DNA from 3 places in the Bradyrhizobium sp. USDA 4538 genome. Region 2 is predicted to be linked to each of the others. Evidence: predicted binding sites of a transcription regulator. Region 2 holds the regulator's gene; each other region holds the start of a gene.

Region 1 (9,944 bases), 320 kb from region 2:
TGCCGTTGCGGTTGTTGACGCTCATCGCGACGATGCCTTTGCCGCCGCGGCCGGTGGTGCGGTACTCGTAGGACGAGGTCCGCTTGCCATAGCCGTTGACGGAGACGGTCAGCACCACCTGCTCGGCCGCCGACAGTTCGGCATAGCGCTCCTGCGACAGCTGGATCGCATTCGCGGTCTCCTCGCCCTCGGCCTCGACCGGCTCCTCGGTCGTGGCCTCGCCGGCCACCGCGCGGCGCATCTTCAGATACGCCGAGCGCTCGTCCGAGGTGGTCTCGACATGGCGCAGGATCGCCAGCGAGATCAGCTTGTCGGCCTCGGGCAGCGCGATGCCGCGCACGCCCATCGAGGTGCGGCCGGTGAAGACGCGCACATCGGTGACCGGGAAACGGATGCACTGGCCGCCGGCGGCGGTCAGCAGCACGTCGTCATGCTCGGTGCAGATCTGGACGTCGACGATCGCCTCGCCTTCCCCGAGCTTCATGGCGATGATGCCGGAGCGGCGCACGTCGACGAAGTCGGACAGCTTGTTGCGGCGAACGGTGCCGCCGGTGGTCGCGAACATCACGTCGAGATTGGCCCAGGAGGATTCATCCTCCGGCAGCGGCATGATCGTCGTGATGCGTTCGCCCTGCTCCAGCGGCAGGATGTTGATCAGCGCCTTGCCGCGCGCGTTCGGCGCGGCCATCGGCAGCCGCCAGACCTTCTCCTTGTAGACCTGGCCGCGCGACGAGAAGAACAGCACCGGCGTGTGCGTGGACGCCACGAACAGGCGCGAGACGAAATCCTCGTCGCGGGTCTGCATCCCGGCGCGGCCCTTGCCGCCGCGGCGCTGCGCCCGATAGGTCGACAGCGGCACGCGCTTGACGTAACCCGCATGCGACACGGTGACGACCATGTCCTCGCGCTGGATCAGGTCCTCGTCCTCGACCTCGCCTTCCTGCTCGATGATCACGGTCTTGCGCGGGGTGGCGAACTGCTGCTTCACCTCGGCCAGTTCGGTCTTGACGATGCCCTGCACGCGGGCACGCGAACGCAGGATGTCGAGATAGTCGGCGATCTCGGCCGCGAGCTTGTCGAGCTCTTCGGAAATCTCGTCGCGCCCCAGCGCGGTCAAGCGCTGCAGGCGAAGGTCGAGGATGGCCCTGGCCTGCTCCATCGACAGCCGCAGCGTGCCGTCCTCGTTGATGCGATGCCGGGGATCGTCGATTAGCGTGATCATCGCCTCGACGTCGCGTGCCGGCCAGTCGCGTGACATCAGGGCCTCGCGCGCGGTGTTCGGATCGGGCGAGGTCCGGATGACGCGGATGATCTCATCGATGTTGGCGACCGCGATCGCAAGGCCGACCAGGATGTGGGCGCGGTCGCGCGCCTTGCCGAGCAGGAACTTGGTCCGCCGGGTCACCACCTGCTCGCGGAACGCGACGAAGATGGTGAGCAGGTCCTTCAGATTCATCGTCTGCGGACGGCCGGAATCCAGCGCCAGCATGTTGGCCGGGAAATTGGTCTGCAGCGGTGTGAATCGGTAGAGCTGGTTCAGCACCACGTCGGGCACCGCTTCGCGCTTCAGTTCGATGACGACGCGATAGCCGTCACGATCGGACTCGTCGCGCAGGTCCCCGATGCCCTCGATCTTCTTCTCTTTGACGAGATCGGCGATACGCTCGACCATCGTCGCCTTGTTCACCTGATAGGGAATCTCGGTGATGATGATCGCTTCACGGTCCTTGCGGATGGTGTCGATCGTCACCTTGCCGCGCATCACGATCGAGCCGCGGCCGAGATGGTAGGCGCTACGAATGCCCTGGCGGCCGAGGATGACGCCGCCGGTCGGGAAGTCCGGTCCGGGAATGATGTCGATCAGCTCGTCGATCGTGAGCGCCGGATTGTCGATCAGCGCCACGCAGGCGTCGACGACCTCGCCGAGATTGTGCGGCGGGATGTTGGTCGCCATGCCGACGGCGATGCCGCCGGCGCCATTGACCAGAAGGTTCGGGAACCGGGCCGGCAGAACCGACGGCTCTTTCTCGGAGTTGTCGTAGTTCGGCTGGAAATCGACCGTTTCCATGTCGATGTCAGCCAGCACGGCCAGCGCCGCCTTGGTCAGCCGCGCTTCGGTATATCGATAGGCCGCCGGTGGATCGCCGTCGACCGAACCGAAATTGCCCTGGCCGTCGATCAGCGGCACGCGCAGCGAGAAATCCTGCGCCATGCGGACCATCGCGTCGTAAATCGACTGGTCGCCATGCGGGTGATATTTACCGATCACGTCGCCGACGACGCGGGCGGATTTCACGTATTTCTTGTCCGGCGTGTGTCCCTGCTCATGCATCGAATAGAGGATGCGCCGGTGCACCGGCTTGAGCCCGTCGCGCGCATCGGGCAGCGCACGCGACACGATCACGCTCATCGCGTAATCGAGGTAGGACTTCTTCATCTCGTCGAGAATGGAAACGGGACGAATATCTGAGGGTCCCGGCGGCTCGCCGGGCTTGTGGTCGTCGTTATCGGACAAAGGGGAAATCCGGTCGGTTCTACTGGGGAATCATATAGCCCATCGGGGGCCTGATAACCACCCTTGCGCGGCTCCGGCAAGCCGTTTTTCCGTTCGTTTTTTCATGCACTTACGGGTGGAGCACCGAGGTTCCGGCTGCTTGCTTGGGAAGCGCGTAGCGAATGGCGAATAGCAATGGAAAAATCCCCTATTCGCCACCCGCCATTCGCGACTTGCCTCTCCCGTCAGTGGCCGAAGACCACCGCGTGCATGATCCGCCCGGGCATGAAGGTGAACAGCCCGGCAATGACTAGCGCGCCGAAGAAAATGCCGATCATCGTGAACCTGTGGCGGCGGACATCGTGGCTCCGCGCGGCCGTGACGCCGAGCGCCAGCATGGCGAGCGAGAAGATCGACAGCAGGTGGATCGGGCTCCAGGGACCGACCAGCTGGATCTGATGGATCCAGAACGAGCTTCCGGCGACCACCAGCATCAGGATCACCCAGATCCAGCCCAGGGTCCGGTGCGGCAGCGTGCCTTTGGGGGCGGCGAGCTGGATGGAGCCCAGCACGAAGGCGGCCATCGCGGCAAAGGCATGGAGCGGGATCGCAGGCACAGCGTCGAGCAATGGCACGAGGCTCATGGTGGCGGCCCTCGAGTGAAGCTCGCGGCCAGGCATCAAATGCCGCAGGCCAATGTAAATATCATTCACATCGAGCTGTGTCAAAGCCCCGCGGAACCGCAAAGGTTCCCTGTCAATGCTCAAATGAGATCAGCCGAGTGCAAGGTTATCCTCATAATCCACACGAAGACATCCCTCCCCGCAATCAGGACGCCGATCCGGAGAACGATCTTCACGGAACGGCGCCTGACGGAATCGATGGAAGCGCGACCACTCCTCAGAACGGGATGTCGTCGTCCATGTCGCTGTTGCGGCTGCTGCCACCACCCGCGGCGACGGCGCGGCGCGGCGCTGAGCTGACCGGTCCGGCCGAGCCGAAATCGCTGCCGCCATCATCGGAGAAGCTGCTGCCCCCACCGCCACGCCCGTCGAGCATGGTGAGGTTGGAGTTGAAGCCCTGCAGCACGACTTCGGTCGAGTACTTCTCGACGCCGCTCTGGTCGGTCCATTTGCGGGTCTGCAACTGACCCTCAATGTACACCTTGGCGCCCTTCTTCAGATACTGCTCGGCGACCTTGCAGAGGCCCTCGTTGAAGATCACGACGCGGTGCCACTCGGTCTTTTCCTTACGCTCGCCGGTGCCCTTGTCGCGCCACGTTTCCGAGGTGGCGATGGAAAGGTTTGCGATCGGACGGCCGTCCTGCGTCCGCCGGATTTCCGGATCCTTGCCGAGGTTTCCCACCAGGATCACCTTGTTCACGCTTCCTGCCATCGCATCATCTCCACTCAAAAACCGGGCGTCCGGACATTCGGCCGCCACTCTCAACCTTCGCCACTTACGTCGCAGGCGTCGTGGATGACCCTATACGCCGGTGCCGGCTCGTCGCCTTTGCCGTCGCGCGGTTATCCACGGATATCGGGATATAGCACCGGATCCGGCATCGTTCCAGTTTTGTTCGCCACAACCAGCCGTAGAAGCGGCCAGTGCCGTCAGAGCGGCAGTCGATCTCGGCGCAGGCCGACGCTCGGCAGCAAGATTTAGAAAAACAACAAACAAATCAGCAGCTTGCCTTATCGATACTTCTCCCGCGAGTGTTGCATTTGGGAGACTGCGTTTGCGGTTGAATCAGCGTATAGCTCCAACCATGGCGCGGGCGCTCGCGTCTGGGATCGTGCTTCGGGACCGTTTGGAAGCCGATCGGGGTGCTGGGGGATTGATAATGAAGAAGTTTTTGCTCGGTACGGTTGCTCTGATTGCGTTTGCTGCGCCTGCCGCGGCTGCCGATCTCGCTGCGCGCCCCTACACCAAGGCGCCGCCGCCAGTGGTTGCCCCGATCTATGACTGGACCGGCTTCTACATCGGCGCCAACGGCGGCTGGGGCTCGAGCCACAATTGCTGGGACCAGCTCCCGGCCGGCATCTTCCTCGCATCAGATGGTTGCCATGATGCAACCGGCGGCGTCGCCGGTGGCCAGATCGGCTATCGCTGGCAGGCCGGCACCTGGGTGTTCGGCCTTGAAGCGCAGGGCGACTGGGCTGACCTGAAGGGCAGCAACAACAGCGCGATCTTCCCGGGCCTGTTCACCAACCAGTCCAAGATCGACGCGTTCGGCCTGTTCACCGGCCAGATCGGCTACGCCGTCAACAACGTGCTGCTCTACGCCAAGGGCGGCGCGGCACTGACCGACAACCGCTTCAACACCTACTTCACGCCGACCGGTGTGCTCGTCGGCAGCGCCAGCGACACCCGCTGGGGCGGTACCGTCGGCGCCGGCATCGAAGTCGGCTTCGCGCCGAACTGGACCGCAGGCATCGAATACGACCACCTGTTCATGCAGGACAAGACCTACAACCTGATCGCTCCCAACGGCACGCTGAACAGCACCATCCGCGATCGCCAGGACGTCGACCTCGTCACCGTCCGCGTGAACTACAAGTGGGGTGGCCCGGTCGTCGCGCGCTACTGATCGCGCCAGGCCGATTGATCCAGACGAAAGGCCGGCCTCGCGCCGGCCTTTTTGTTTGCGCCTGTTTGTGCGCCGGCTTTTTCGTTGCGTGTGCACGCGCACCTCACCGGGGCCGTTTTCGGTGCGTTGTGGTTTCGCGGATACACACGTTCCGGCATTTCTCTGTAGAAGCACCAGCACGTCACGCGACACTGCTGTGACGCTCTCTTCAAGATCTCTGAAGGGACAACAAGAAAATGGGACTGGGACTTTGAAAATGAGGATTGTTTTGCTGGCCTCGGCCGGCATGTTTGCACTGAGCGCTTTTGCACCGGCAATGGCCGCCGACATGGCGGCACGCGCGCCTTACGTGAAGGCTCCGGCGCCGGCCGCGATCTACAACTGGACCGGCTTCTACGTCGGCGGCTTCGGCGGCTACGCCAGCGAGAACTCCGGCACCCCGAGCATGGAAGGCGGCTTCGGCGGCGGCACCATCGGCTACAACTGGCAGGCCGGCAACATCGTGTACGGCCTCGAGGTCGACGCTGCAGGCGCTGACATCGACGCATCGGTCTCGACGCTCGGCGTCACCGCCCGCAGCAAAATCGACTCGCTCGGCACCGTGCGCGGCCGCCTCGGCTTCGCCGTCGACAAGGTGCTGTTCTACGGCACCGGCGGCTACGCCTGGGCCAACAACGAGGTCAGCGTCACCGCGCTCGGCGTGACCGCCTCGCAGAGCAACTTCCACTCCGGCTGGACCGTCGGCGCCGGCGTCGAAGCCTTCATCGCCCCGCAGTGGTCGATCAAGGGCGAATACCTGTATCGCAGCCTCGACAGCGAGAACTATTTCGGCGTGCCCTCCGGTACGCTCGAGCTGCACAGCGCCCAGTTCGGCGTGAACTATCACTTCGGCGGCCCGATCGTCGCCAAGTACTAAGATTGATCTGCGATCAGAACGCACCGAAAGGCCGGCCTCGCGCCGGCCTTTTTGCGTAAGAGCGTTTTCGAGCGAAGCGGATTCCGGCTCGCGGAAAGAAAACGGGTCAAAGCAGGAATCTGGAGCCCCTGTTCCGATTCCATCGGAACGGGGGAAAGGCTTTAGCGGAACCGGCCCTGCTGACGGCTGCTGCCATCAGGCAAACTATCCGTTGATGGACGCGACTCAGCACTGGAAATTGTCGGCCGTTCTTCCTACGTTCCAGCCTTCACACCCCATCGGCGCAAGGTCCCGGCATCACCGGCGATGCGCGCCCAAAAGGCGCCCAAGCATGCGCCCGGAACCGTCGCTATGGATGAAGTGCTCAAGGCGAAGCGCCAACAGAACGCCGGCTCCTCATCGCGCGCCATCACGATCCGTGGCGCGCGCGAACACAATCTGAAGAACATCGACGTCGAGATTCCCCGCGACAAGCTCGTGGTGTTCACCGGCCTGTCCGGTTCCGGCAAATCGTCGCTCGCGTTCGACACCATCTATGCCGAGGGCCAGCGCCGCTACGTCGAGTCGCTGTCGGCTTATGCGCGCCAATTCCTCGAGATGATGCAGAAGCCGGATGTCGACCAGATCGACGGCCTGTCGCCGGCGATCTCGATCGAGCAGAAGACCACGTCGAAGAATCCGCGCTCCACCGTCGGCACCGTCACCGAGATCTACGACTACATGCGCCTGCTCTGGGCGCGCGTCGGCGTGCCCTATTCGCCGGCCACCGGCCTGCCGATCGAGAGCCAGATCGTCTCGCAGATGGTCGATCGCGTGCTGGCGCTGCCGGAAGGCACCCGTCTATATCTGCTGGCGCCGGTCGTGCGCGGCCGCAAGGGCGAGTACAAGAAGGAGCTCGCCGAGTATCTCAAGAAGGGCTTTCAGCGCGTCAAGATCGACGGCACCTTCTACGAACTGTCCGAAGCGCCCGCGCTCGACAAGAAATTCCCGCACGACATCGACGTCGTGGTCGACCGCATCGTGGTGCGTCCCGACCTCGCCCAGCGCCTTGCGGAAAGCTTTGAGACCGCGCTGAAGCTCGCCGAGGGCCTCGCCGTGATCGAATACGCCGATGCGCCGGCGGCGGCAGCGCAGGACGACAAGAAAGAGGACAAGAAGAAGACCGCCAAGATCCACGACAAGAGCGGGCCCGAGCGTATCCTGTTCTCGGAGAAGTTCGCCTGTCCGGTCTCCGGCTTCACGATCCCCGAGATCGAGCCGCGCCTGTTCTCGTTCAACAACCCCTATGGCGCCTGCCCGGCCTGCGGCGGCCTCGGCGTCGAGCAGCATATCGACGAGGACCTGGTCATCCCCGACAAGGAGCTGACCTTGCGCAAGGGCGCGATCGCGCCCTGGGCGAAATCGTCCTCGCCCTACTACATCCAGACCCTGACCGCGCTCGGCAAGCACTACAAGTTCACGCTCGACACCAAGTGGAAGGACCTCACCAAGAAGGTCCAGAACGCGCTGCTGCACGGCTCCGGCGACGACGAGATCAAGTTCTCCTATGAGGACGGCGTCCGCTCCTACGACACCAAGAAGCCGTTCGAGGGCGTCATCACCAACATCAACCGCCGCTACCGCGAAACCGAGAGCGAGTGGGCGCGCGAGGAGCTCGGCAAGTATTTCTCCGACGTGCCCTGCGAAGGCTGCAACGGCCATCGGCTGAAGCCCGAGGCGCTGTGCGTTAAGATCGGCGGCAAGCATATCGGCGAGATCTCCGAGCTCTCGGTCAAGCGCGCCGGCGAATGGTTCGAGACGGTGCCGGAGGCGCTGAACGCGCAGCAGAACGAGATCGCGACGCGCATCCTGAAAGAGATCCGCGAGCGCCTGACCTTCCTGCTCGATGTCGGCCTGAACTACCTGACGCTGTCGCGCTCCTCCGGCACGCTGTCGGGCGGCGAGAGCCAGCGCATCCGCCTCGCCTCGCAGATCGGCTCGGGCCTCACCGGCGTGCTCTACGTGCTGGACGAGCCGTCGATCGGCCTGCACCAGCGCGACAATGCCCGCCTGCTCGACACGCTGAAGCGGCTGCGCGACCTCGGCAACACCGTGGTCGTGGTCGAGCATGACGAGGATGCCATCCGCCTCGCCGATTACGTGCTCGACATCGGGCCCGGCGCCGGCATGCATGGCGGCCACATCGTCGCCGAAGGCACGCCCGACCAGATCATGCGCAACCCGAAATCGCTGACCGGCAAGTATCTCACCGGCGAGCTGTCGGTGCCTGTGCCCGACCGGCGGCCGCCGAACCACCGGCGCACCATCAAGGTCGTCAACGCGCGCGGCAACAACCTCAAGAACGTCTCGGCCGAAATCCCGCTCGGCCTGTTCACCTGCGTGACCGGCGTCTCCGGCGGCGGCAAGTCGACGCTGCTGATCGACACGCTGTACCGCGCCATCGCCCGCAAGCTGAACAACGCCAGCGAAGGCGCCGCGCCGCACGACCGCATCGAGGGCCTCGAGCACATCGACAAGATCATCGACATCGACCAGTCGCCGATCGGCCGCACGCCGCGCTCCAACCCCGCGACCTATACCGGCGCCTTCACGCCGATCCGCGAATGGTTCGCCGGCCTGCCGGAGGCGAAGGCGCGCGGCTACGAGCCCGGGCGCTTCTCCTTCAACGTCAAGGGCGGCCGCTGCGAGGCCTGCCAGGGCGACGGCGTCATCAAGATCGAGATGCACTTCCTGCCGGACGTCTACGTCACCTGCGACACCTGCAAGGGCAAGCGCTACAACCGCGAGACGCTGGAGGTCCTGTTCAAGGGCAAGAGCATCGCCGACGTGCTCGACATGACGGTCGAGGAAGCCGCCGAGTTCTTCAAGGCGGTGCCGCGCGTGCGCGAGACCTTCCAGACCCTGCACCGCGTCGGCCTCGACTACATCCATGTCGGCCAGCAGGCGACGACGCTGTCGGGCGGCGAAGCCCAGCGCGTCAAGCTGGCCAAGGAATTGTCAAAGCGCGCCACCGGCCGCACGCTCTACATCCTGGACGAGCCGACCACCGGCCTTCACTTCCACGACGTGGCCAAGCTGCTCGAGGTGCTGCACGAGCTGGTCGCCCAGGGCAACACGGTGGTGGTGATCGAGCACAATCTCGAGGTCATCAAGACCGCCGACTGGGTCATCGACCTCGGCCCCGAAGGCGGCGACGGCGGCGGCGAGATCGTCGCCTGGGGCCCGCCCGAGGACATCGTCAAGGCCCCGCGCAGCTACACCGGCAAGTTCCTGGCTCCGGTGCTGAAGAAGGCGAACAGCAAGCCGAGGAAGAGCTCAGCGAGCGAGGCGGCGGAGTAAAAAGGACCTGTACGTGGACACGCGCGATCCAAAAGAGAAGGGTCTCGATGATCGGCTGAATGCGCTAACGGCGGTTCGTCCTGACTGTCTCTATTTCGCGATTACGCTGACGGCAGACGACGATGGCAAGGTTATTTTTGGAACGCAGACTGAGTGGGTGGGCTGGTCAGACGAAGACCGACGCGAAGAGCTCCGAACTGCGCGTCTCGTTTACCCACAGTTCGTGGAGCTTTGGAGGCATGCACATCAGCCCTATGCTGTTGTTCATACACCCGACGAGTTGTGTCTCTTCCTGATTGGTGGCCGGAAACGCTCTACTGGAAGAATCTCTGGGACGGTCCATTTTTCTTCGTCTCTTGGGAAGGGCCGGACGTTCGATCCATGACGGCGCGACCGGATTCATTTCGCCGGGTCTACTGCCCGAAACTGCTTTTCGGCGAGCGCCGACGCCAAAAGTAAGAATGCAGGTTTTAACGCGTGACAGGCGACGTTGCCGCATTTGCGGGCGACGTCCTGACGATTGCGAGGACGTTGTGCTTCATGTGCATCATATCCGACCATGGGAAAAGGGCGGCGTCACTGATCTGAGAAATTTGATTACTCTT
Region 2 (9,944 bases):
GCGCCGCCGCTGGCCTTCGCGGCGCTCTATCGCCGCCTGTTCGATCCCGGCCGCGAGGCGGTGCGGCAGGTGGTTTCGCGCGGCAATGCCATCGGCGAAGCGGTGGCCTGGATTGATCCGGCGGTGCCGACCGCCGAGGCCTGGCACGATGCCGGCCGGCTGATGGCGGTGTTCATGATCGCGCTGCCGTTGCTCTGCGCTTTGGTCTATGCGGCGCTGGCGCGCGCGCTGCGTCCGACGCGGCAGATCCGCGACGGGCTCGAGCGGATCGCCGCAGGCGACCTCGCCGCGCGCCTGCCGCCGTTCGATCTCGCCGAACTGTCGGCGATCGGTGACGTCTTCAATCAGCTCGCCGAGCGCCTCGCCGCCGCGCTTTCCGACCGCAACGCGCTGACGCAGAAACTGATCCTGGTGCAGGACGAGGAGCGCCGCCACCTTGCGCGCGAGCTGCATGACGAGTTCGGGCAGTCGCTGGCCGCCATCCGCGCGCTGGCCGCCTCGGCGCGCCAGACCGCCGCCGCGGATTGCCCGCCTTTGCTCGCCGAATGCGACGGCATCGCGCGGACCGCGACCGACATGATGGAGACGTTGCGCGGCGCCCTCTTCCGGCTCCGCCCGCCCGATGTCGACGAACTCGGACTTGCGGCCAGCCTCGAGGGCCTGGTCGCCGGCTGGAACGGCCGCAGCCGCGGACAGCCGCGGTTCGAGATCGCCATATCGGGATCGTTCGAGCACCTCGCCGCCTCCGTCAGCGCCAATCTCTACCGCATCGTGCAGGAGGCGCTCACCAACGCCGCCAAGCATGCCGGCGCCACGCGCGTGATGCTGCGGCTCGAGATGCGCGAGGCGGCGCCCGGCGGCGGCGACAGCGCGATCGTGCTCGCGATCGAGGATGACGGCCAGCCCGGCGATCCCGATCCCAAAGGCGATCCCCAGCTCAGGTCCGGCCTCGGCCTGCTCGGCATGCGCGAACGGGTCGCCGCGCTGGGCGGGGGGCTCAGCTTCGAGACCGGACAGCCCAGCGGCTCCTCGCTCCGCGTCATCGTTCCCGTCGCGGCCAGCCGAGAGGCCGCACCGGTGGAGCGCGCGGCATGAGCCACGCGGCGCGCACCATCATGCTGGTCGACGACCACGCCGTCGTCCGGGAGGGCTACCGGGCGATGCTGCAGAAGCAGCCGGGCCTCTGCGTCGTCGCCGAAGCCTCCGACGGCGTCGAGGCCTACCGCCTCTACAAGGAGACCGGGCCCGACCTCGTCATCATGGACCTGTCGATGCCCGGCATCGGCGGCATCGAGGCCATCCGCCGCCTCCGGCAGTGGGACAGGCGCGCAAAAATCCTGGTGTTCACCATGCACCAGAACGCGGCCTTTGCCGTGCAGGCGATCCGCGCCGGCGCGAGCGGCTATGTCACCAAGACCAGCCCGCCGGAGACGCTGGTGCACGCCGTGATGGATGCGCTGTCGGGCAAGATCGCGATCAGCCCGGATATCGACCACGAGCTCGCGCTCAGCCACCTTGCCGGCGAGACCAAGGCGGCCGACCTCCTGACCGCGCGGGAATTCGAGGTGCTGCGGATGCTGCTCGCGGAAAACTCCACCGAGGAGATCGCCGAGGCGCTGCACCTCAGCCCCAAGACGGTCGCGAACCTGCATTCCCTGATCAAGGACAAGCTCGGCGTCGGCACCGATATCGAGTTGGTCCGCCTCGCGCTGCGGCAAGGCATCCTCACGCAGATCGATCTCGGCGAACGCTGAGCCCGCGGTGGCACCAGCCAGGCCGCGTACTGGCAAATCGGGCCGCATCTGCCTTCGGGCAAACCGAACATCGAGCCGGCATCGTCGAATGGCCGAGTCTCGAGAAAATCGCGTAACAGACCTCCAGGACAGCCTCGATGCTGGCTCGTCTGGGACATAGTTCAGAACCTGGACTACCTTGGTAGCCCTCGTGATGCTAAAGTTCTCGTCATGAAAGGCTATGGATCATTTTGCCCCGTAGCCAAAGCTGCGGAAATTCTCACGGAGCGGTGGACCCCGCTCCTGCTCCGCGAACTGTTGCTGGGGTCCCACCACTTCAACCAGCTTCGCCGCGGCATCCCGCAGATGTCGCCGACCCTCCTCTCCAAGCGCCTGCAAACGCTAGAAGAAGCCGGGCTAATCTCACGCAGATCAGGCGATAACGGGCATTGGGAGTACCATCCAACCCAGGCAGCCAGGGAAGCCAAGCCAATTATCGATGCAATGGGCTATTGGGGCCACAAATGGGCTCGCAGCCAGCTCACACCCAACGAACTTCACGCGGGCCGGCTCATGTGGAATATGCGCCGTTCGTTCGATCTAAGGCACATTCCATGCGACTTCGTTCTGTACATCGAGATTGCGGACGCTCGGCCAAAGCGCTGGTGGTTTGTTGTGAAGAAGGAGGAAGCCGATCTTTGCTGGGATGACCCCGGCTTCAAGGTCGATATCAGCCTCTATGCGAGTCTGCTGACGCTCGTGCAGATTTTCGTAGACGAGATGCCGCTGCTACGGGCGTGTGAGCTCGGCAAAATCGAGATCGACGGTCCCAGGCATCTTGTGAACAGCATGCGGGCTTGGTTCCCACGCAGCAAATATGCCGATGAGGCGCCGGCGGCCGCAGATCGAGTCTCAGCCAATTGAGGATATCCAGTCCACTTTCTGGACTAGTGGTTCTGCTTGCCTCGGCTATAGCGTTTGCGAATGCGCTCCCGCGCTAAGCATCTCAGCTAAAGGAGGCAAAGATGAGCCGCCCTTCTCTTCTTTCATGCACCCTGTTGTTGATCTTTACTTGTACTTGCGTCAGTCCCGCAGGGGCAGCCCCACCTGCCGACGAACTTTCCTCGGCGGCTGCCAAATGGGATGCCGCCATCAACAACGCAGACTTCGATGCCCTGTTACCGTTGTATGCCGCTGACGCCCGATTGATGCCGCCTGGTGCGCAGCCAGTCACCGGCCCTTTGGCAATCCGTAATTTCTTTGCCGGGCGGGGAAGAAGCGTCAGAGATCACAAGGTTGAGCTGCTCGATGTGTTGCCCATGGGAAACTACGCCTACACCACCTCGCATTTCACGGCCACGCTAGTAGTAAATGAGAAGGCGGCGCCAATTTCTGGCAGCACCGTGAGACTGCTTGAACGCCAACCCGACGGGCAGTGGAAGATAAAGTCTCATATCTTCGTCAAGGAATAGATTCGCGGGTGCCACAGCCACACGGTCAGCCACCCCGCAAGCCTGACGGGCCGCAAGTGACGGATGGTCATGCACCTTGTTGGCCCTCAGCCGAAGACGGCATTGATCATCGGGACATCGGTTCATTGGGTAAGCCGGACGTCCCTCGGTTTGGTCGCCATTGCCGTGGCTGTCGCCAGATGTTCGATCTCGCCCAACGCTGGGCCCGCGGCGGCGCCAGCAACCAACCCTTGCGAGCCCGCCGGGGATTGGATAGCCTTCTGCTCGCGATGAGCCTCGCAGGCTCATTCGTCCCTCGCGCGACTGGCGAGCTTACGTGGAATTGACCACGGTGAAGCGCGAAGGGTTCCAACGCCGTTCGCCTGGGCAACCCGTTCAGCTGATGATCCAGCGTCTTAGGGAGCCCGGACCATGCCGTCATTCCGCAATGAACTCCATCTCAACGATTCGGAAGTTGCCCTTGCGCTCGAGGGCGAAGAGCGCCGCCAGCAAGACGGCGTCGAGCTGATTCCGTCGGAGAACTACACCTATCCCGAGGTGCTCGAGCTGCTCGGATCGGTGTTCACCAACAAGTATTCCGAGGGCTATCCGGGACGCCGCTATTACGGCGGCCAGGAATTTACCGACCAGATAGAGAACCTTGCCCGACAGCGCGCTTGCGCGCTGTTTCGCGCCGAACATGCCAACGTTCAGCCTCTGTCCGGGTCGCCAATGAACCAGGCCGTGTATCTCGGCCTGCTGCAGCCCGGCGATACGATCTTGGCGATGGACCTGTCACACGGCGGCCATCTCACCCATGGCGCGCCGGTGTCGCACATGGGGCGGCTCTTCAACTTCGCCCGCTACAAGACGCAGCCGTCAAACGGCGGCGCCATCGATTTCGATGAGCTCCGCGCCATGGCCCGGCACGTCCGTCCGAAGCTGGTGCTGTGCGGCTACAGCTCTTATCCGCGCGATCTGGATTATGCGTCCTTCAAGAGCATTGCCGATGAGGTGGGTGCGCTGACCATGGCCGACGTCAGCCATTACGGCGGCCTGATCGCCGGCAACGCCTTGCGCAATCCGCTCGATGCGGGTTTCGACGTGATGACGACGACATCGCACAAGACGCTTCGCGGGCCGCGCGGCGGCATCGTTCTCTGTCGCCGGGAGTTCGCCGGCAAGATCGACGCGTCGGTGTTTCCGGGACTGCAGGGAGGTCCGCACATGAACGTTGTGGCCGGAACCGCGGTCACGCTGAAGAAGGCATCGACGTCCGATTTTCAGGCCTATGCAAGACTGGTCATGCGCAACGCGAAGGTCCTGGCCGAAGCGTTGATGGAACGCGGCATGACGTTGATCACCGGCGGAACCGACAATCACATGATGGTTGTGGATACGGTGGCCAGCGTCGGCCTGGACGGCGGCGCGGCCGAGAACATTCTCGACGCCGTCGGGATCACCGCAAACAAGCAGATCATTCCCGACGATCCGCGGCCGCCGCTCAGGCCGAGCGGCATCCGCCTCGGGACGCCGGCGGCGACCACGCGCGGCATGGGCGAGCCCGAAATGCGCCTGATCGCCGAACTCACTGCGGAATCCCTCCGGTCGAAGGGAGATGCAGCGGTCGTCAAGCGACTGAGGTCGAACAGCGTCGAGATGTGCCGCGCTTTCCCCGTTCCGGGGATCGCACCGCCCTCATAGGCGGCCGACCCGCATTCCTGTTCCGCATTCGTCGCGTCACTCGGCAGGTCGTGAAGGTTCCCGGGGGAAGGACCGGAACGGAAATTGATGCTGTTCGTTGGACCGCATGATCTCGAAGACGGAGCGTCCAACGCCGTGACCCGGAAAACCTTGCAAGCACGCTCGGAACAGGCGCTCGTCGTCATCATTCTCAGCACCGGTGCGCTGATCGGTTACCTCGGCTTGGCACTGTCCAGGCTGTGAGAGCTACGTCCGGCGGGCACCAAGCCACCGCGGGCGTCAGGCCGCGGCAAGCATCAAGTCGCTTGGTGCGCTGAAAGCTCGTGCGTGCGTGCCACTGAGTTGCCCGACGCGGCAAGCCAAGCCCCGCAGCAAAAATATAGGGTGAAAAGAGCAAGGCTCGGACAGATCATGTCGCGAGAATGCGGATGTTTGACGCACAAGCGACGACACCCGCCGTCGTCCCGGCGAAGGCCGGGAGCCATTACCCCAAATCTCAATTGTTGCGCGACGCTGGGGCCACAGCTTCCTCTCAACAACCCAACCCTGTGGTTATGGGTCCCGGCCTTCGCCGGGACGACGGTGTGCGCGGGAACAGTCTCGCGATGAATGCAACGCCACGCACAATCCACACACCGGTCACTGAAATCGAGGACATTGCCGCCTGCCCGCAATTCTCGTACACGGTTTCACGCAATGACCTCGCAATTCTCTCCCAACTCCGTCGACGTGCTGCTGTTCGATATCGGCCGCGTCGTGCTCGACATCAACTTTGACAAGGTGATGGCGCACTGGGCGCAGCATGCCGGCTGTGCGCCCGCCGAGCTCGCCACGCGCTTTGTCGTCGACGACAGTTTCAAGCATCATGAGATCGGCCGGATCGACGACGCGGCATTCTTCGAGAATCTGCGCCGGACGCTCGGCATCAACATCACGGACGCCCAGTTCCTCGAAGGCTGGAACGCGATCTTCACCGGCGAGATGCCGGGCATCGCCCCGCTGCTCGCGGCGGCCGCCAAGCGGATGCCGCTCTACGCCTTCTCCAACACCAATCCGGCCCATGTCGCGCATTTCTCGGTCACCCATGCCGAGCTGCTCAGCCATTTCCGCAACGTCTTCCTGTCCTCGAGCATCGGCTTCCGCAAACCCGACGCCGAGGCCTACGATCATGTGGTAAAAGCCATCGGCGTGCCGGCGTCGCGGATCCTGTTCTTCGACGACCTGGCCGCCAATATCGAAGGTGCGCGGGCGCGCGGCCTTCATGCTATCCACGTGACGTCGACGGATGACGTGGCAAGGGCTTTGACCGCACTTGGAATTTGAACATTAAGAATTGAGGAGCTCTGAGCGTGGCCCTGATGCCGGTTGCCGATGCCCTGTCCGCCGTCCTCGCCGGCGCCGAACCGCTGCCGGAGGAGATGGTCGCGCTCGATGCCGCCTACCACCGCACGCTTGCGCACGACCTCGCGGCGCTCCGCACCCAGCCGCCGCAGCCGATGTCGGCGATGGACGGCTATGCGGTGCGCGCCGCCGATGCGGCTGATCTAAAGGCCCGGCTCAAGGTGATCGGCGAAGTCGCCGCCGGCCGGCCGTTCGAGCGGACGGTCGGCGCCGGCGAGGCGGTGCGGATCTTCACCGGCGGCGTGATCCCCAATGGCGCCGACGCGGTGATCATCCAGGAGGACACCGCCGTCGACGGCGACCACATCACGATCACGGAGGCCGCCAGCGTCGGGCGGCACATCCGCCCGGCTGGGGTCGACTTCCGTGAGGGCGAGGTGCTGCTCGCCGGCGGCAGCCGCCTGTCCGACCGCGCGCTGTCGCTGGCGGCCGCCATGAACTATCCGGAACTTGCGGTGCGCCGCCGCCCGAAGGTCGCGGTGCTGGCGACCGGCGACGAGCTGGTGATGCCGGGCTCGCAGCCCGGTCCCGGCCAGATCGTCTATTCCAACGGCTACGCGCTGCGAGCGCTGGCGCGCGCCGAAGGCGCCGAGACCGTCGACCTCGGCGTTGCCGCCGACACGGTAGAGGCGACCACGGCGGGCATCCGCCGGGCACGCGAGGCCGGCGCCGATGTCCTCATCACGACAGGCGGCGCCTCGGTCGGCGACCACGATCTCGTCAAGCGGTCGCTGGAAGCCGAGGGCGTCGAGATGGCGTTCTGGCGGATTGCGATGCGGCCCGGCAAGCCGATGATGCATGGCCGGCTCGGCGCGATGCGGGTGATCGGTCTGCCCGGCAATCCGGTGTCGTCCTATGTCTGCGCCTTCCTGTTCCTGGTGCCGTTGATTCGGGCGCTGAGCGGCCGGAAAGTGATTCATCATCGCCGCGCGAGCGCCCTGCTCGGCCGCGACCTCGCAGCCAACGACCAGCGCGAGGACTATCTGCGTGCGCGTCTCGAAGCGCGCGAGGACGGCACGCTGATCGCAACGCCGGTGACGCAGCAGGACTCGTCGCTGCTCGGGAATCTCGCTGCGGCACGGGCACTTCTCGTGCGCCCGCCGTTCGCGGCGGCGGCCGTCGAAGGCAGCGAATGCGAGATCCTGACACTGCCCGAATAGGGTTTTCGCGCCCCGCCGATTGTGCGTTGCCCGACACGTTCACCGGAAATTAAGTGGTTGCGGAACACATATCGAACATATAGTGTCCGTTCATGATTTGTTTCGAGTACTGGTGTCTACAATCGGGAAGCCGCGTGGAAGCAGGTGCATCGAGCACATGCTCCTGAGGTCAGGCCCGGCCTGCAGGCCCCACCAGAAGAGTCTCGGAATCGAACGACGCTATCAACCGGGGGAATACTCGAGATGCTCACGCGCAAACAGTACGAACTACTGCGTTTCATCAATGAACGTCTGAAAGAGGCCGGCGTACCGCCCTCCTTCGACGAGATGAAGGATGCGCTCGACCTGCGCTCGAAGTCCGGTATCCACCGCCTGATCACTGCGCTGGAGGAGCGCGGCTTCATCCGCCGCCTGCCGAACCGCGCCCGCGCCATCGAGGTCATCAAGCTGCCCGAACTCTCGGCCGGCGGCGGCAACGGCCGCCGCGGCTTCACGCCCAGCGTCATCGAAGGCACCCTCGGCCGGCGCGCCAGCACGCCGCCGATTGCCGAGGACGACGGCAACCGTCCGGTCGCGGTCCCCGTGATGGGCCGGATCGCCGCCGGTACGCCGATCGAGGCGCTGCAGACCCGCAGCCACACCATCAGCGTGCCGCCCGACATGCTCGGTGCCGGCGAGCACTATGCGCTCGAGGTGCGCGGCGACTCGATGGTCGATGCCGGCATCCTCGACGGCGACATGGCGCTGATCCAGCGCAACGACGTCGCCAATACCGGCGACATCGTGGTGGCGCTGATCGACGAGGAGGAAGCCACCCTGAAGCGCTTCCGCCGCCGCGGCGCATCGATCGCGCTCGAGCCGGCCAACACCGCCTATGAAGTGCGCATCCTGCCGCCGAACCGGGTCCGCATCCAGGGCAAGCTGATCGGCCTTTATCGCAAATACTGAATTGCAAATACTTGCGGCGGCCGGGAACGAGCAACACGTCGGATCGTTCCTTGCATGATAGTGTAGCGTACGGCCTGCCCGATGCGCTCCGATACCTCTCGCGCAGCGTCGCGTGTTTGTGATCGGAGCGATCTCGGACCAGTCGTACAATCGCCCAGAAACGAGCAGACGCTCGTTCGCTATCGTCCACTCTGGTAGAGGCCCTAATGCCTCAAGGAGAGGCACGGGTCGCTACCTCGAAATGAGGAGCCATCCGATGTGTGACTATAGTCTGCACGCCGTGGCATCGCGCCCCGCCATTGTCGGAGAGACGCTGATCACGACGACGTTCCGCGGCACGTCGACCCGCGGCTTTGCTTCGGAGAATGACCCCACTGTCGCGGTCTGCATGCTGCCGGGCACCGAGCTCGCTTTCGCCGAGAACGTTCGCTACGACAGCCGCTGGATCTGGACCAAGACGCTGAACTATCGCGTCGGCGTGTTCAACGAAGTCGAGCCCGACGTGCCTGATCGGCATCATGACGCGGTCGAATTCCCCGACGGCAGCCATGTGCTGGTGACCCAGCTGGTCGAGGGACAGCGCGTTAGCGTGCTGCAATTGCCGGCGCTGCATCCGCCGGTCGAGCAGAAGCCGAAGGTTGTGGAGCGGCGGCCCTCCGCATTCGCAACGCTGTTTTTGGGTTGAGCGCATCGTCGCCGCGGAATGAGCTGTTCGGCGGCGGATGACCTAAGCAATTTCGGGCGACCCCGGACTCCCGCTTCCGGGGCGCAGAAGGAGATTTGCGTCGGCCGGCGCCTTGGCGCATCATCGGGCACGGAGGACGTGCGCGGTGGTCGATAAGGTCACATGGCAAAAGGCTGGACGCGTCACGGAACCGGGCCGCTACATGTTCCGGTTCGGTTGGCTGACGGTAACGGCCGACGACCTGAAAGTCTGGGAGCAATTTCCCGAGGCTTCCTTCACCCTCGTCAAGAAGCCCGACGCCGGCCCCGACTCCGACGAATACCATCTCGGCCTGTTCGAGCTGCCGAGCGGCCCCTCGCCGGACCACGGCTAATCATCGCCCTGCAGATCGGTCTCGGCCGGCGTCGCATCCACCGCAGGCCGCGGCGCGGCGGCGGGCGCGCGCAGCGTCGTTTCGCTCTCGCCGTCGCCGGGAACTGCCGGCGACCACGGCCGGTCGATCCCGCCGGGCTTGACCGCATCGACGGCGTAGCCGTCCCTGATCCTTCGCAGCACCAGCGCGCCGTGGCGGCGCAGCCGCTCGGCATCGATCACCGATGCCGCGCAGCCCTGCGGCGCCGGCCGCGCCGTCACGATCAGGGCTGCGCGCTCGCAGTCGTCCGCCAGCGCCTCCGGCCGGGTCGCCAGCGCGACGAAGACGCCGCCGGGTCCCTGGGTCACGCAGCCGCCGGCATCGCACGAGACGCCCTCGCCGAGCGACGCATCGGTGGCGGTGCGCGCGTCGGCGTCCGCCGCCAGCCACTCCTTGACCAAAAATGCATCCTTGGCGCTGTGCATCAGATGCAGCCACCCGTCACCGCCA
Region 3 (9,944 bases), 7.2 Mb from region 2:
AGCGCTGGCCCTCGGCATCCTCGACGCGGAAATAATCGCGCGTCAGCGACGCGCCGTCCTGCTTCCACCATTCCATCGCGATGCGCTCGGGGCCCTCGACCCGCACCACGTCATGCTGCGCGCGCCGCCAGGTGAATTGATGCGGCGGACCGTCGGGCACGGTCGCGAACGGCACCTTGATCGGTTCGGGCCGCTCGAACAGCCTGAGCGGACGCAGCGGCGGTTCGCCGGCGACGCGCTCCGGCCAGGCGGCGGCGCTGGCCGCGGCCAGATGATGCTGCGCCGGCAGCGCGAGCGCCGATCGTTCGGGGATGTGGCTTTCCAGCGGCAGATGCACGACGACGCGTTTTCCGCCGATGCGGGCGGCGATGCGATCGATCAGCGCCGAGAGCTCGTCATTGTCGTGTATGGTGGCGTCGAGATCGCGCTGCTGCTGTACCACGATCTCGGTACGCCCTGCGGCGAGGCGAATGAGATCGAAGCCGAAGCCGGGATCGAGCGGATCATTCAGCGCATCGAGCCGCTCGCGGAACAGGCGATCGATCATCTCGGGCCGCGTCACCGGACGCCCGGTCTCGACCATGATCGCGCGCACCGCACCGTCGGTGCGGAAGAAGCTCGCTTCCAGCTGCCGCGCACCTTTGCCCTGCTTGTCCATCGCCGCAACCAGCATCTTGGCAAGGCTTGAGAGCGTCAGCGCGATCACGGTGTCGGTCGCGATCGGCTCGGGGAAACGCTTCTCGACGATGTAATCGGGCAGCGGCTTGCGCGGGCTGATCGGAGCATCGCCCTGCCCGAGCGCGTGGTTGAGCAAGGTGGTGAAGGCCGCACCGAACCGCGCCGAGATTTCATGCGGCGCGCGCGAGGCGACATCGCCGATGGTCTTCAAGCCGGCGCGGCGCAGGCCGGTGGTGACAGCGGCATCGGCGCCGAGCGCCGACACCGGCAGCGGGCCGACCGCCGCCGCCTCCTCGCCATCGGCGACAATCTTGCCCGAGGCGGTGCGCGTCAGCGTACGCGCCGCGATCGAGGTGCCGGCAATGGCCGCGCTGACGGCAAAGCCGCGCCGGCTCAGCGCCCCCGTCACGGTCTGTAGCAGCGCTCGCTCGCCGCCGAACAGATGCGCGCAGCCGGTGATGTCGAGAAACAGACCGTAAGGCAGATCGAGCGCGACCAGCGGCGTGAAGCGGTCGCACCAGTCGGCGATGTCGTTCAGCGTCTTCAGATCGGCGGCGGGATCGGCATCATAGACCGTGAGCTCCGGACAGATCGCCCGCGCATTGGCGAGCGGCAGCCCGATCGACAGCCCGGCGCGCACCGCGGCCTCGTCGATCGCGTGCAGCAGGATGGCGTTGTGGTCTTTTGCGACGACGACGCTGGGGAGTTCTGCTTTCTTCGCCTCTCCCGCTTGCGGGGGAGGGAGCCCTGCCACCTCCCGTGCATCAGCTTGCGAGGCGATGTCCTGCGCGAGCTTGCGCTTGATGCGGTCGATGGGCAGGCGTGGCAGCCACAGGCTGAGAATACGCCGACGGTTCACTGAATTGGCACTCATCACATTTCCATTCCATGATCCATCGCCCGACCGGGCCATGACGATTGCGCACGAGTTCGGCCTCGAAGCGCGGCGCGCCCCACACCCTCGCGGCATTGCCCGGCGGCGAATGCGCCGCGCGCACGATCCAGCGCGTCTCCGCGGTCGAGGGGATCGGGGTTGCCGCGATCCGCAGCACCAGCGCGGTGACGCCGGAGGCCTGCGCGGCCAGGGTCAATTTGCGGCTGGCGACGAGATCGAGCTGGCGCGCCTGGCCCCAGACCTCGAGCACGACCGCGCCGAGCGCATCGCAGGCGAGCGCGTCGGCCGCGGTGCGCAGGCCGCTGTCGACATCGGCGGCGCGCACCGTGACCAAGAGGCGCGGATCGAGGCCGAGCTCGGCAAGCCCGCGCATCGATAGCGCGCCGTTTTCGCGATCGGAAAAATCCTGCCGCACCCAGACCAGCGGCTTGCGTGCCGACAGCCGTCCGGCGAGCCCCGCAATGAAGCCGGTCGCCGCGCCGCCTTGATGGCCGGCCGCGAACACCTCGTGCAATGCCGCCGGCGCAAGCCCGCCGCGCAGCATCGCATCCGCGCCGGCGTGTCCGAGCGCGACGCGGTTCGGCATCGCCGCATCCGATGGCGCCTCGATGCGCGCGATGCTGCCGCGCAGAGACGCAAGCGTACCCATGCGTGCGGCGGCGCATGATCCGCCAAAGTGTGAGCGGTTTGGCGACAAGATCATGCGCCTTTCTTAAAAAAGAGGAGCGCGATCGGACGCAAAACCGGCGACCACTTTTGCTGATCGCGCTCCGGCATATGCGCCGCTCCTTCCAACCAAAATTTGAGGCCGTCACTGGTCTGAACAGAGAACCAGGGACTGGCTCATTTGTTCATGGTATGTTCTAATATAAAGCTAACAGGGCCCGCGGAGTCAATCGGATTGGTGAACTCATCGATTCATGAGTGGAATCAATGGGATTCAGCAGCCGCCGAACCGGACGAGCCCTGATCTTCCGCAGTGTCAGCCACGCAGGCCCCGAAAATGGCGCGTGACGGAAACGGAGCAATCGCATGCGCATCATCGTGCTCGACAACGACACCGATTTCGAGGGCTGGCGCAAGGCCGCGCGGCGATTGGCGCTGAACGATGTGAAGCCCGCAGAGATCACATGGACCGTACGCAGCGACGACGAATTGTCGTCGGCATCCTGCGTGAATGAATTGCCGGATACGCCGCAGGCGCGGTTCAATGTGTCGGCCAAATTCGTCGAGCTCGCAAAGGCCGCGATCCTGCATCGCAGTGACGAACGCTTCGCCCTGCTCTATCGCCTGCTGTGGCGGCTGCGCAGCCATCACGATCTTCTCAGTGCGACCGATGATCCCGATGTCGCCGAGGTCCACGCGATGGCGCGCGCGGTCTATGTCGATATCGACAGGATGCATGCGCATCTGCGCTTCCGCGAGATCGGCCGCGAACGGACGGCGCATTACGTCGCATGGTTCGAGCCGGAGCATCACATCGTCGAGCTTGCCGCGCCGTTCTTCGCCGGCCGTTTCGCCGACATGCCGTGGTCGATCCTGACCCCCGACGTCTGCGCACATTGGGACGGGCACGCGATCTCGATCACGCCGGGCGTCGCCAAATCCGAAGTGCCGACCGAGGACCGGCTCGAGGAGGCCTGGCGGCGTCACGACAACGGCCGCTTCAATCCCGCACGGCTGAAAGTGATGGAGATGCCGCAAGCCTATTGGAGGAACCTGCCCGAGGACTCGATCATTAAGCCTCTGATCGAAGACGCAATGCGCATGACCAGCGGCCCCTTCATCGCACGCAAGGCGGCCGAGCCGCAGAAGCGGCAGGATACGCCGATGTCCCGCAAGCAAGTTCAAGGCAAGCAGGTTCAAGACAGGCAAGCTCACGACACGATTGCGGCCTTGCGCGAGGAGGCCGCCGATTGCCGCGCCTGCCCGCTGTGGAAAGACGCAACCCAGACCGTGTTCGGCGAGGGACCACAGAGCGCAACGCTGATGCTGGTCGGCGAGCAGCCCGGCGACAAGGAAGATCTCGCAGGCCACCCCTTCGTCGGACCGGCCGGCCAGATGCTCGATCGCGCGCTGCAGGAAGCCGGCATCGATCGCCGCAAGGTCTATATCACCAATGCAGTGAAGCACTTCAAATTCGTGCCGCGGGGCAAGATCCGGCTGCACCAGAAGCCGAGCACACCGGAGATCCGCGCCTGCCGCCAGTGGTATGAGCGCGAGCTCGCCACCATCAAGCCGGACCTCGTGATGGCGCTCGGCGCCACCGCGGCGCAGAGCGTGCTCGGCAAGATCACGCCGATCAACAAGAACCGCGGCCATCTGATCGACCACGACGGAACCAAGGTGCTCGTCACTGTGCACCCGTCCTATCTGTTGCGGCTGCCGGATGAAAAAGCCAAGGCGCTGGAATATCAGCGCTTTATCTACGACCTGAAAATCGCCGCACATCAGTTGCGCAGATCAGTCGATGCAGCTTGAGTTCCGTAAAACCAGCGGAACCTGAGGAACCACATCGCAACGAGAAATTGTTCTAAGCCGCGGACAAATACCTACAACCTTTAATTGATCCGTGGTAGGGTAGCATGTTCCGCAGGTATCGGGCGTCATGTTCACGCCATGACGTACCCTGAGGCGGGCGCGCTGCGCGGTTTGCTAGCCCCGATCGTGCGGCGCGCCACCTCATCTCTCATCAATCCGCCTCCCTCATTCGCGATCCTCCCACTCGCAGGCGCCCGCCGAATTCTCCGGCTGCCCGGCCGGCCGGATGCCGGTGTGACGTCCTCCGCACATTGTCTCGCCCTGCGAAACGCAGGCCACAGCTTTCCGTCGCGATCCGCGATCCCTTTTTGCTGACGATTGCCACGAGGCCGCGAAGCCACGTGCGCGCTCAATGCGTTGCACAAAAATTCGGCTCGATGTCCACCGTCACCGCAAACCGGTGCATCTCGCGGGGCCGGATTTCAATTGCTTGTCATATGCATCGATCAAAATCGGGAGCATTGGGACAGGAGTTTACCATGAGCGATATGGCGTTACCCGGCTCGATCGAGCCCGCCCTGAAAAAGGGTCCGGACCTCGACAAGGGCTTTCATCCTCTCACCGGGGTTATCTATTTGGGCGTGGTCGCGGCCGCGCTGCTGTTCGTTGCCTACAGCATCTATGCCGATGTCGACGCCACCGGCACGCGCATCACCTCGTTCCTGCCGTATATCCTGCTGTTCGTCGCGCTGCTGATCGCGCTCGGCTTCGAATTCGTCAACGGCTTCCATGACACCGCGAACGCGGTCGCCACCGTGATCTACACCCGCTCGCTGCCGGCGCATGTCGCCGTGGTGTGGTCGGGCATGTTCAACCTGATCGGCGTGCTGCTCTCCAGCGGCGCCGTCGCGTTCGGCATCGTCTCGCTGCTTCCGGTCGAACTGATCCTGCAGGTCGGCAGCAGTGCCGGCTTTGCCATGGTGTTCGCGCTCTTGATCGCCGCCATCATCTGGAATCTCGGCACCTGGTGGCTCGGCCTGCCGGCCTCGAGCTCGCACACCCTGATCGGTTCGATCATGGGCGTCGGCATCACCAACGCGCTGCTGCGCGGCCGTGACGGCACCTCGGGCGTCGACTGGTCGCAGGCGACCAACATCGCGAAGGCGCTGCTGCTGTCGCCGCTGTTCGGCTTCGCGCTCGCCGCCGGCCTGCTCTACCTCCTCAAGATCGCGCTGCAGCGCGCGACCCCGGCGCTGTTCGGCGAACCGGTCGGCGACCAGCCGCCCCCGTGGTGGATCCGCGGCATCCTGATCCTGACCTGCACGCTGGTCAGCTTCTTCCACGGCTCCAACGACGGTCAGAAGGGCATGGGCCTGATCATGCTGATCCTGATCGGCACGGTTCCGACCGCCTATGCGCTGAACCGCGCAATGCCCTCGAGCCAGATCGAGCTGTTCACGGCGCACTCGACCGCGGCCAGCAAGGTCATCGAAGGCAAGGCCGCCGGTTACAACGTGATCGGCAATCCGCGCCCGGCCGTGACCAACTATGTCGCGCAGCACCAGATCAACGAAGGCACCTTTCCGTCGCTTGCGGTGCTGGTGCGCGACATCGGCCAGCAGGTTGCCCAGTATGGATCGCTGGCCAAGTTCCCGGCTGACGCGGTCGGCAACACCCGTAACGACATGTACCTGGCGTCCGAGGCGATCCGTTTCCTGATGAAGGACAAGGAAGCCGAGCTGACCGCTGCCGACATCGCCACGCTGAACCAGTACAAGGGCTCGCTCGATGCCGCGACGAAGTTCATCCCGAGCTGGGTGAAGTTCGCCGTCGCCATCGCGCTCGGCCTCGGCACCATGGTCGGCTGGAAGCGTATCGTCGTCACCGTCGGCGAGAAGATCGGCAAGACCCACCTGACCTACGCGCAGGGCGCCTGCGCCGAGATCACGGCGGCCGCGACGATCGCGGCGGCCGACGGCTACGGCCTGCCGGTCTCGACCACGCACGTGCTGTCGTCAGGCATCGCCGGCACCATGGCCGCCAACGGCTCCGGCCTGCAATGGGCCACGATCCGCAACATCGCGATGGCCTGGGTGCTGACGCTGCCGGCCGCGATGATCATCTCGGGCGTTCTCTACTACGTGTTCTACCACCTGTTCTGACGCCCCACGCTTTCGGCGCAGCAACGCGCCGGACAAAGGCCCGCACTCCGGTGCGGGCCTTTTGCTTTGGACCTGCAGCCCGGCTCCTCGCTCAGGCGGCGCAGGCCTTCGCAACCTCGGCCAGCAGGCCGCGCGCCCATTTGTGCAAGCCGGATTTGGCCGTCCGGGCGCCCCAGTACATGTCGATCGAGATCGGCACGCGGAACGGCAGCGCAGCGACATGGAGGCCGCCGCGCATCGCCCGCGCCAGATGATGCGGGATGGTCGCGACGAGCCTGGTGCCGGTGATGATGCGCTCCAGACTGTCGTGGTTCGGAAGGCTGACCACCGGCTCGATCTCGATTTCCCTCACCTTCAGCGCCTCGAGATAGAGCGGCTGCCACTCGCCGCTGTGGGTGATGAAGACATGCTCGGCCCTGGCATAGGCCGACAGCGCGATCCGGCCGCGCGCCAGCGGATTGGCCCGATCCATCACGCAGACATAGTGGTCGGTGAGGATATGGCGCCGGAAGAAGCTCTCGCCGACGATCCCGACCGGACCGAGCACGATGTCGCACTGGTTCTGCTTGAGATGGACGTCGCCGTGGCCCGCGGCATCGAGCAGGACGAGACGGACCCGCGGCGCGCCGGCACGCAGCCGCGTGCTGAATTGCGGGATCAGGGTCTGGCGTTCGTGATAGTTGCAGGAGATCGTCACGCTTCCCTGCGCCGTCGCCGGATCGAACTCCGCCGGTGATGCAAGCCCGTCGATCTCGCCGATCATGTCCCGCGCCCAGGCAACCAGCGCCGCACAGCGTTCGGTCGCCGTCACGCCATTGCCGCTGCGAACGAACAGCGGGTCATGCAGCGCACCGCGCAGTCGCTCGATCGCATAGCTGATGGTGGACTGGTTGACGTCGAGCCGCTTGGCCGCCGCGGAGAACGACTGCAGGTCATAGACCAGCACGAGGGTCCGCAGAGTCCCGATGTCGATCGGATCGATCGAGGAATTGGCCACCACGCTGCACCTCCCTGCATTACTGGCGGCCAGCCTAGCACAAGGTCATAGAATATTTCGATGAGCCAGATCGATCCCATCGAATTGAGCGATCGCGCGCCTGGAGCTAGCTTTGGCGAAAAAGCGCTTCCGGGAGGACCAATGACCAGCGCCGTGCCTGTCGTCACCGATATCGCGTATCAGGATCTGCTCGACGACCCGTATCCGATCTTCCGCCGCCTGCGCGAGATCGCGCCGGCGGTCTTCGTCGCGCCCGCGAAGCTGACACTGGTGACGCGCTTCGACGACATCATGCGGATCGAGCGCGATCCCGCGACCTACTCGGCCGACAATCCGGCCTCGCTGGTCAACAAGGTGATGGGGCCGACCTTCATGCGCAAGGACGGCGCTGAACACGCGATCGGCCGCAAGGCGATCGAGCCCTCGTTCCGCCCGGCCACGATCAAGGAGCATTGGGCACCGAAATTCACCGCGATCGCAGAAAAGCTGATCGATGATCTGTTGGCGACCGAAGAGGCCGATCTGTTCTCCGCCCTTGCCGCGCCGATGGCCTCGCTCAGCCTGATGGCGATGATCGGCTTTCGCGCGATGCCGTGGCAGACCCTCGCCGAGTGGTCGCAGGCGCTGATCGACGGCGCGGGCAATTACGCCGCCGACGCCGAGATCGAGCGCAAGGCAATGCAGGCGAGCGCCGATGTCGATGCCGCGATCGACGCGGTGTTCGACGATCACCGCAGCCAGCCGAATCCTTCGATCCTGTCCTCGATGGTCAATGCCGATCCGTCGATGCCGATCGAGGGCATTCGCGCCAACATCAAGGTGATCATCGGCGGCGGCCTGAACGAGCCGCGCGATGCGATCCTGACGCTTGTGCTCGGCCTACTGGAAAACCCGGCACAGAAGGACGGCGTGCTGGCGAAGCCGGAGCTGTGGCCGGCCGCGCTCGAGGAAGCGGTGCGCTGGATCTCGCCGATCGGCATGTATCCGCGCCGCGTCACCCGCGACGTCGATCTCTCCGGCACCACGCTGCCGCAAGACCTTCAGATCGGCCTCTGCGTCGGCGCGGCGAACCGCGACGGCAGCCGCTTCGCCGAGCCCGATCGCTTCGACGTGACGCGGCCCAAGCAATCGCATCTGGCATTCGGCGCCGGACCGCATTTCTGCGCCGGCACCTGGGTGTCGCGGCTCACCGTCGGCAAGATCGTGGCGCCGATGCTGTTCGCGCGCCTGCGCAATCTGCGCCTCCGCGCGGAGGCGCCGCCGGTCGTGCGCGGCTGGGTGTTCCGCGGTCCGGTGACGCTGCCGGTCAGATGGGATGCGTGAACCTCACGCCGCCAGCGCGTTTTCCACGATCTTCACGAAATACGACGTGCCGAAGACGATCGCCTCGTCGTTGAAATTGTAGGCGGGGTGATGCAGGCCGGCGCTGTCGCCGTTGCCGCAGAAGATGAAGGCGCCGGGCCGCGCTTCCAGCATGTAGGAAAAATCCTCGGCGCCCATCAGCGGCGGCATCTCGTGCACGTTGGACGCGCCCGCGACCTCGCGCGCGATGCGGCTCGCGAATTCGGTCTGCGCCTCATGGTTGACGGTGACCGGGTAGCCGCGCTCATAGGTGAGATCGATCTTCGCGCCGGTCATCTTCGCAACGCCATCGACCACCTCGCGCACGCGCTTCTCGATGAGGTCGCGCACCTCGCGGGTCAGCGTGCGCACGGTGCCGCGCAGCTCCGCGGTCTGCGGGATCACGTTGCGGGCGTTGCCGGCGTGGAATTCGCACATCGAGATCACGGCGGAGTCGAGCGGATCGACGGTGCGCGCGACGATCTGCTGCAAGGCGGTGACGAGCTGCGCGCCGACCAGCACGGAATCGATGCATTTGTGCGGACGCGCGGCGTGACCGCCGAGCCCTTCGATCTTGATGTCGATCGCATCGGTCGCGGCCATGATCGGGCCGGTGCGGATCGCGAACGAGCCGATCGGAATCCCCGGACCGTTGTGCATGCCGTAGACCTGCTCGATGCCGAAGCGATCCATCAGGCCGTCCTTGATCATCGCGGCTGCTCCGGCCCCGCCCTCCTCGGCCGGCTGGAAGATCACGACCGCCTCGCCGGCGAAATTGCGCGTCTCGGCCAGATAGCGCGCCGCCCCCAGCAGCATCGCGGTGTGGCCGTCATGGCCGCAGGCGTGCATCTTGCCCGGCGTCTTCGAGGCGTAGGGCAAATTGGTCTGTTCGTGAATCGGCAGCGCATCCATGTCGGCGCGCAGGCCGATCACCTTGACGTCGCCCTTCGCCGGCCCCTTCTTGCCCTTGATGACCCCGACCACGCCGGTCTTGCCGAGCCCGGTCGCGACCTCGTCGCAACCGAACTCGCGCAACCGGTCGGCGACGAATGATGCAGTGCGGTGCACATCGTAGAGCAGCTCGGGGTTTTCATGGATGTCGCGGCGCCAGGCCTGGATATCGGGTTGCAGATCGGCGACGCGGTTCACGATGGGCATGAGAATTCTGGCCTCAGAGGTTGGACGTAAGTCATCTCTAGCATGCAAGAGCCGGTCCACCCAAACAGATGTGGCATGCTCGCGGCTGGAGCCTGCATTCGCAATCGGGATGCGGGCCGTCCCTCGCTGGACTTTGCGCAGACCTCAGGTCTGATATCATCGCATCCGACCAAAGCCTAATAGTGCGGCACATATCCCGCACGGATACTACCCCAGGTTTCCCGCACCGAAA

What was found. Region 2 encodes LexA, which represses DNA repair genes until DNA is damaged. Its sites were predicted from a motif close to TGTTCNNNNTGTGTTCNG; they were not measured.
Region 1: J2R78_RS37055 (single-stranded DNA-binding protein) is a predicted target of LexA. The motif match lies at 4,060-4,077, and genes of this name have one in related genera.
Region 3: J2R78_RS02330 (ImuA family protein) is a predicted target of LexA. The motif match lies at 2,422-2,439, and genes of this name have one in related genera.

The regions. Positions count from the first base shown of each region.
Region 1 covers NZ_JALJZE010000001.1:8,041,303-8,051,246, forward strand. The annotation lists gene gyrA (DNA gyrase subunit A) at 1-2,515, opposite strand, end outside; gene J2R78_RS37050 (DUF2306 domain-containing protein) at 2,740-3,138, opposite strand; gene J2R78_RS37055 (single-stranded DNA-binding protein) at 3,395-3,889, opposite strand; gene J2R78_RS37060 (outer membrane protein) at 4,338-5,084, shown strand; gene J2R78_RS37065 (outer membrane protein) at 5,341-6,000, shown strand; gene uvrA (excinuclease ABC subunit UvrA) at 6,352-9,339, shown strand; gene J2R78_RS37075 (hypothetical protein) at 9,353-9,724, shown strand; gene J2R78_RS45465 (HNH endonuclease) at 9,801-9,944, shown strand, end outside.
Region 2 covers NZ_JALJZE010000001.1:7,716,414-7,726,357, reverse strand. The annotation lists gene J2R78_RS35490 (sensor histidine kinase) at 1-1,095, shown strand, start outside; gene J2R78_RS35485 (response regulator transcription factor) at 1,092-1,754, shown strand; gene J2R78_RS35480 (helix-turn-helix domain-containing protein) at 1,965-2,657, shown strand; gene J2R78_RS35475 (DUF4440 domain-containing protein) at 2,759-3,205, shown strand; ZMP/ZTP riboswitch at 3,495-3,580, shown strand; gene glyA (serine hydroxymethyltransferase) at 3,617-4,888, shown strand; gene J2R78_RS35465 (hypothetical protein) at 4,976-5,131, shown strand; gene J2R78_RS35460 (HAD family phosphatase) at 5,585-6,211, shown strand; gene glp (gephyrin-like molybdotransferase Glp) at 6,238-7,449, shown strand; gene lexA (transcriptional repressor LexA) at 7,693-8,397, shown strand; gene J2R78_RS35445 (hypothetical protein) at 8,654-9,082, shown strand; gene J2R78_RS35440 (hypothetical protein) at 9,228-9,455, shown strand; partial or broken gene J2R78_RS35435 (ComEC/Rec2 family competence protein) at 9,452-9,944, opposite strand, start outside.
Region 3 covers NZ_JALJZE010000001.1:538,491-548,434, forward strand. The annotation lists gene J2R78_RS02325 (DNA polymerase Y family protein) at 1-1,552, opposite strand, end outside; gene J2R78_RS02330 (ImuA family protein) at 1,443-2,222, opposite strand; gene J2R78_RS02335 (UdgX family uracil-DNA binding protein) at 2,606-4,054, shown strand; gene J2R78_RS02340 (inorganic phosphate transporter) at 4,594-6,216, shown strand; gene J2R78_RS02345 (LysR family transcriptional regulator) at 6,308-7,216, opposite strand; gene J2R78_RS02350 (cytochrome P450) at 7,355-8,536, shown strand; gene J2R78_RS02355 (M20 aminoacylase family protein) at 8,540-9,712, opposite strand.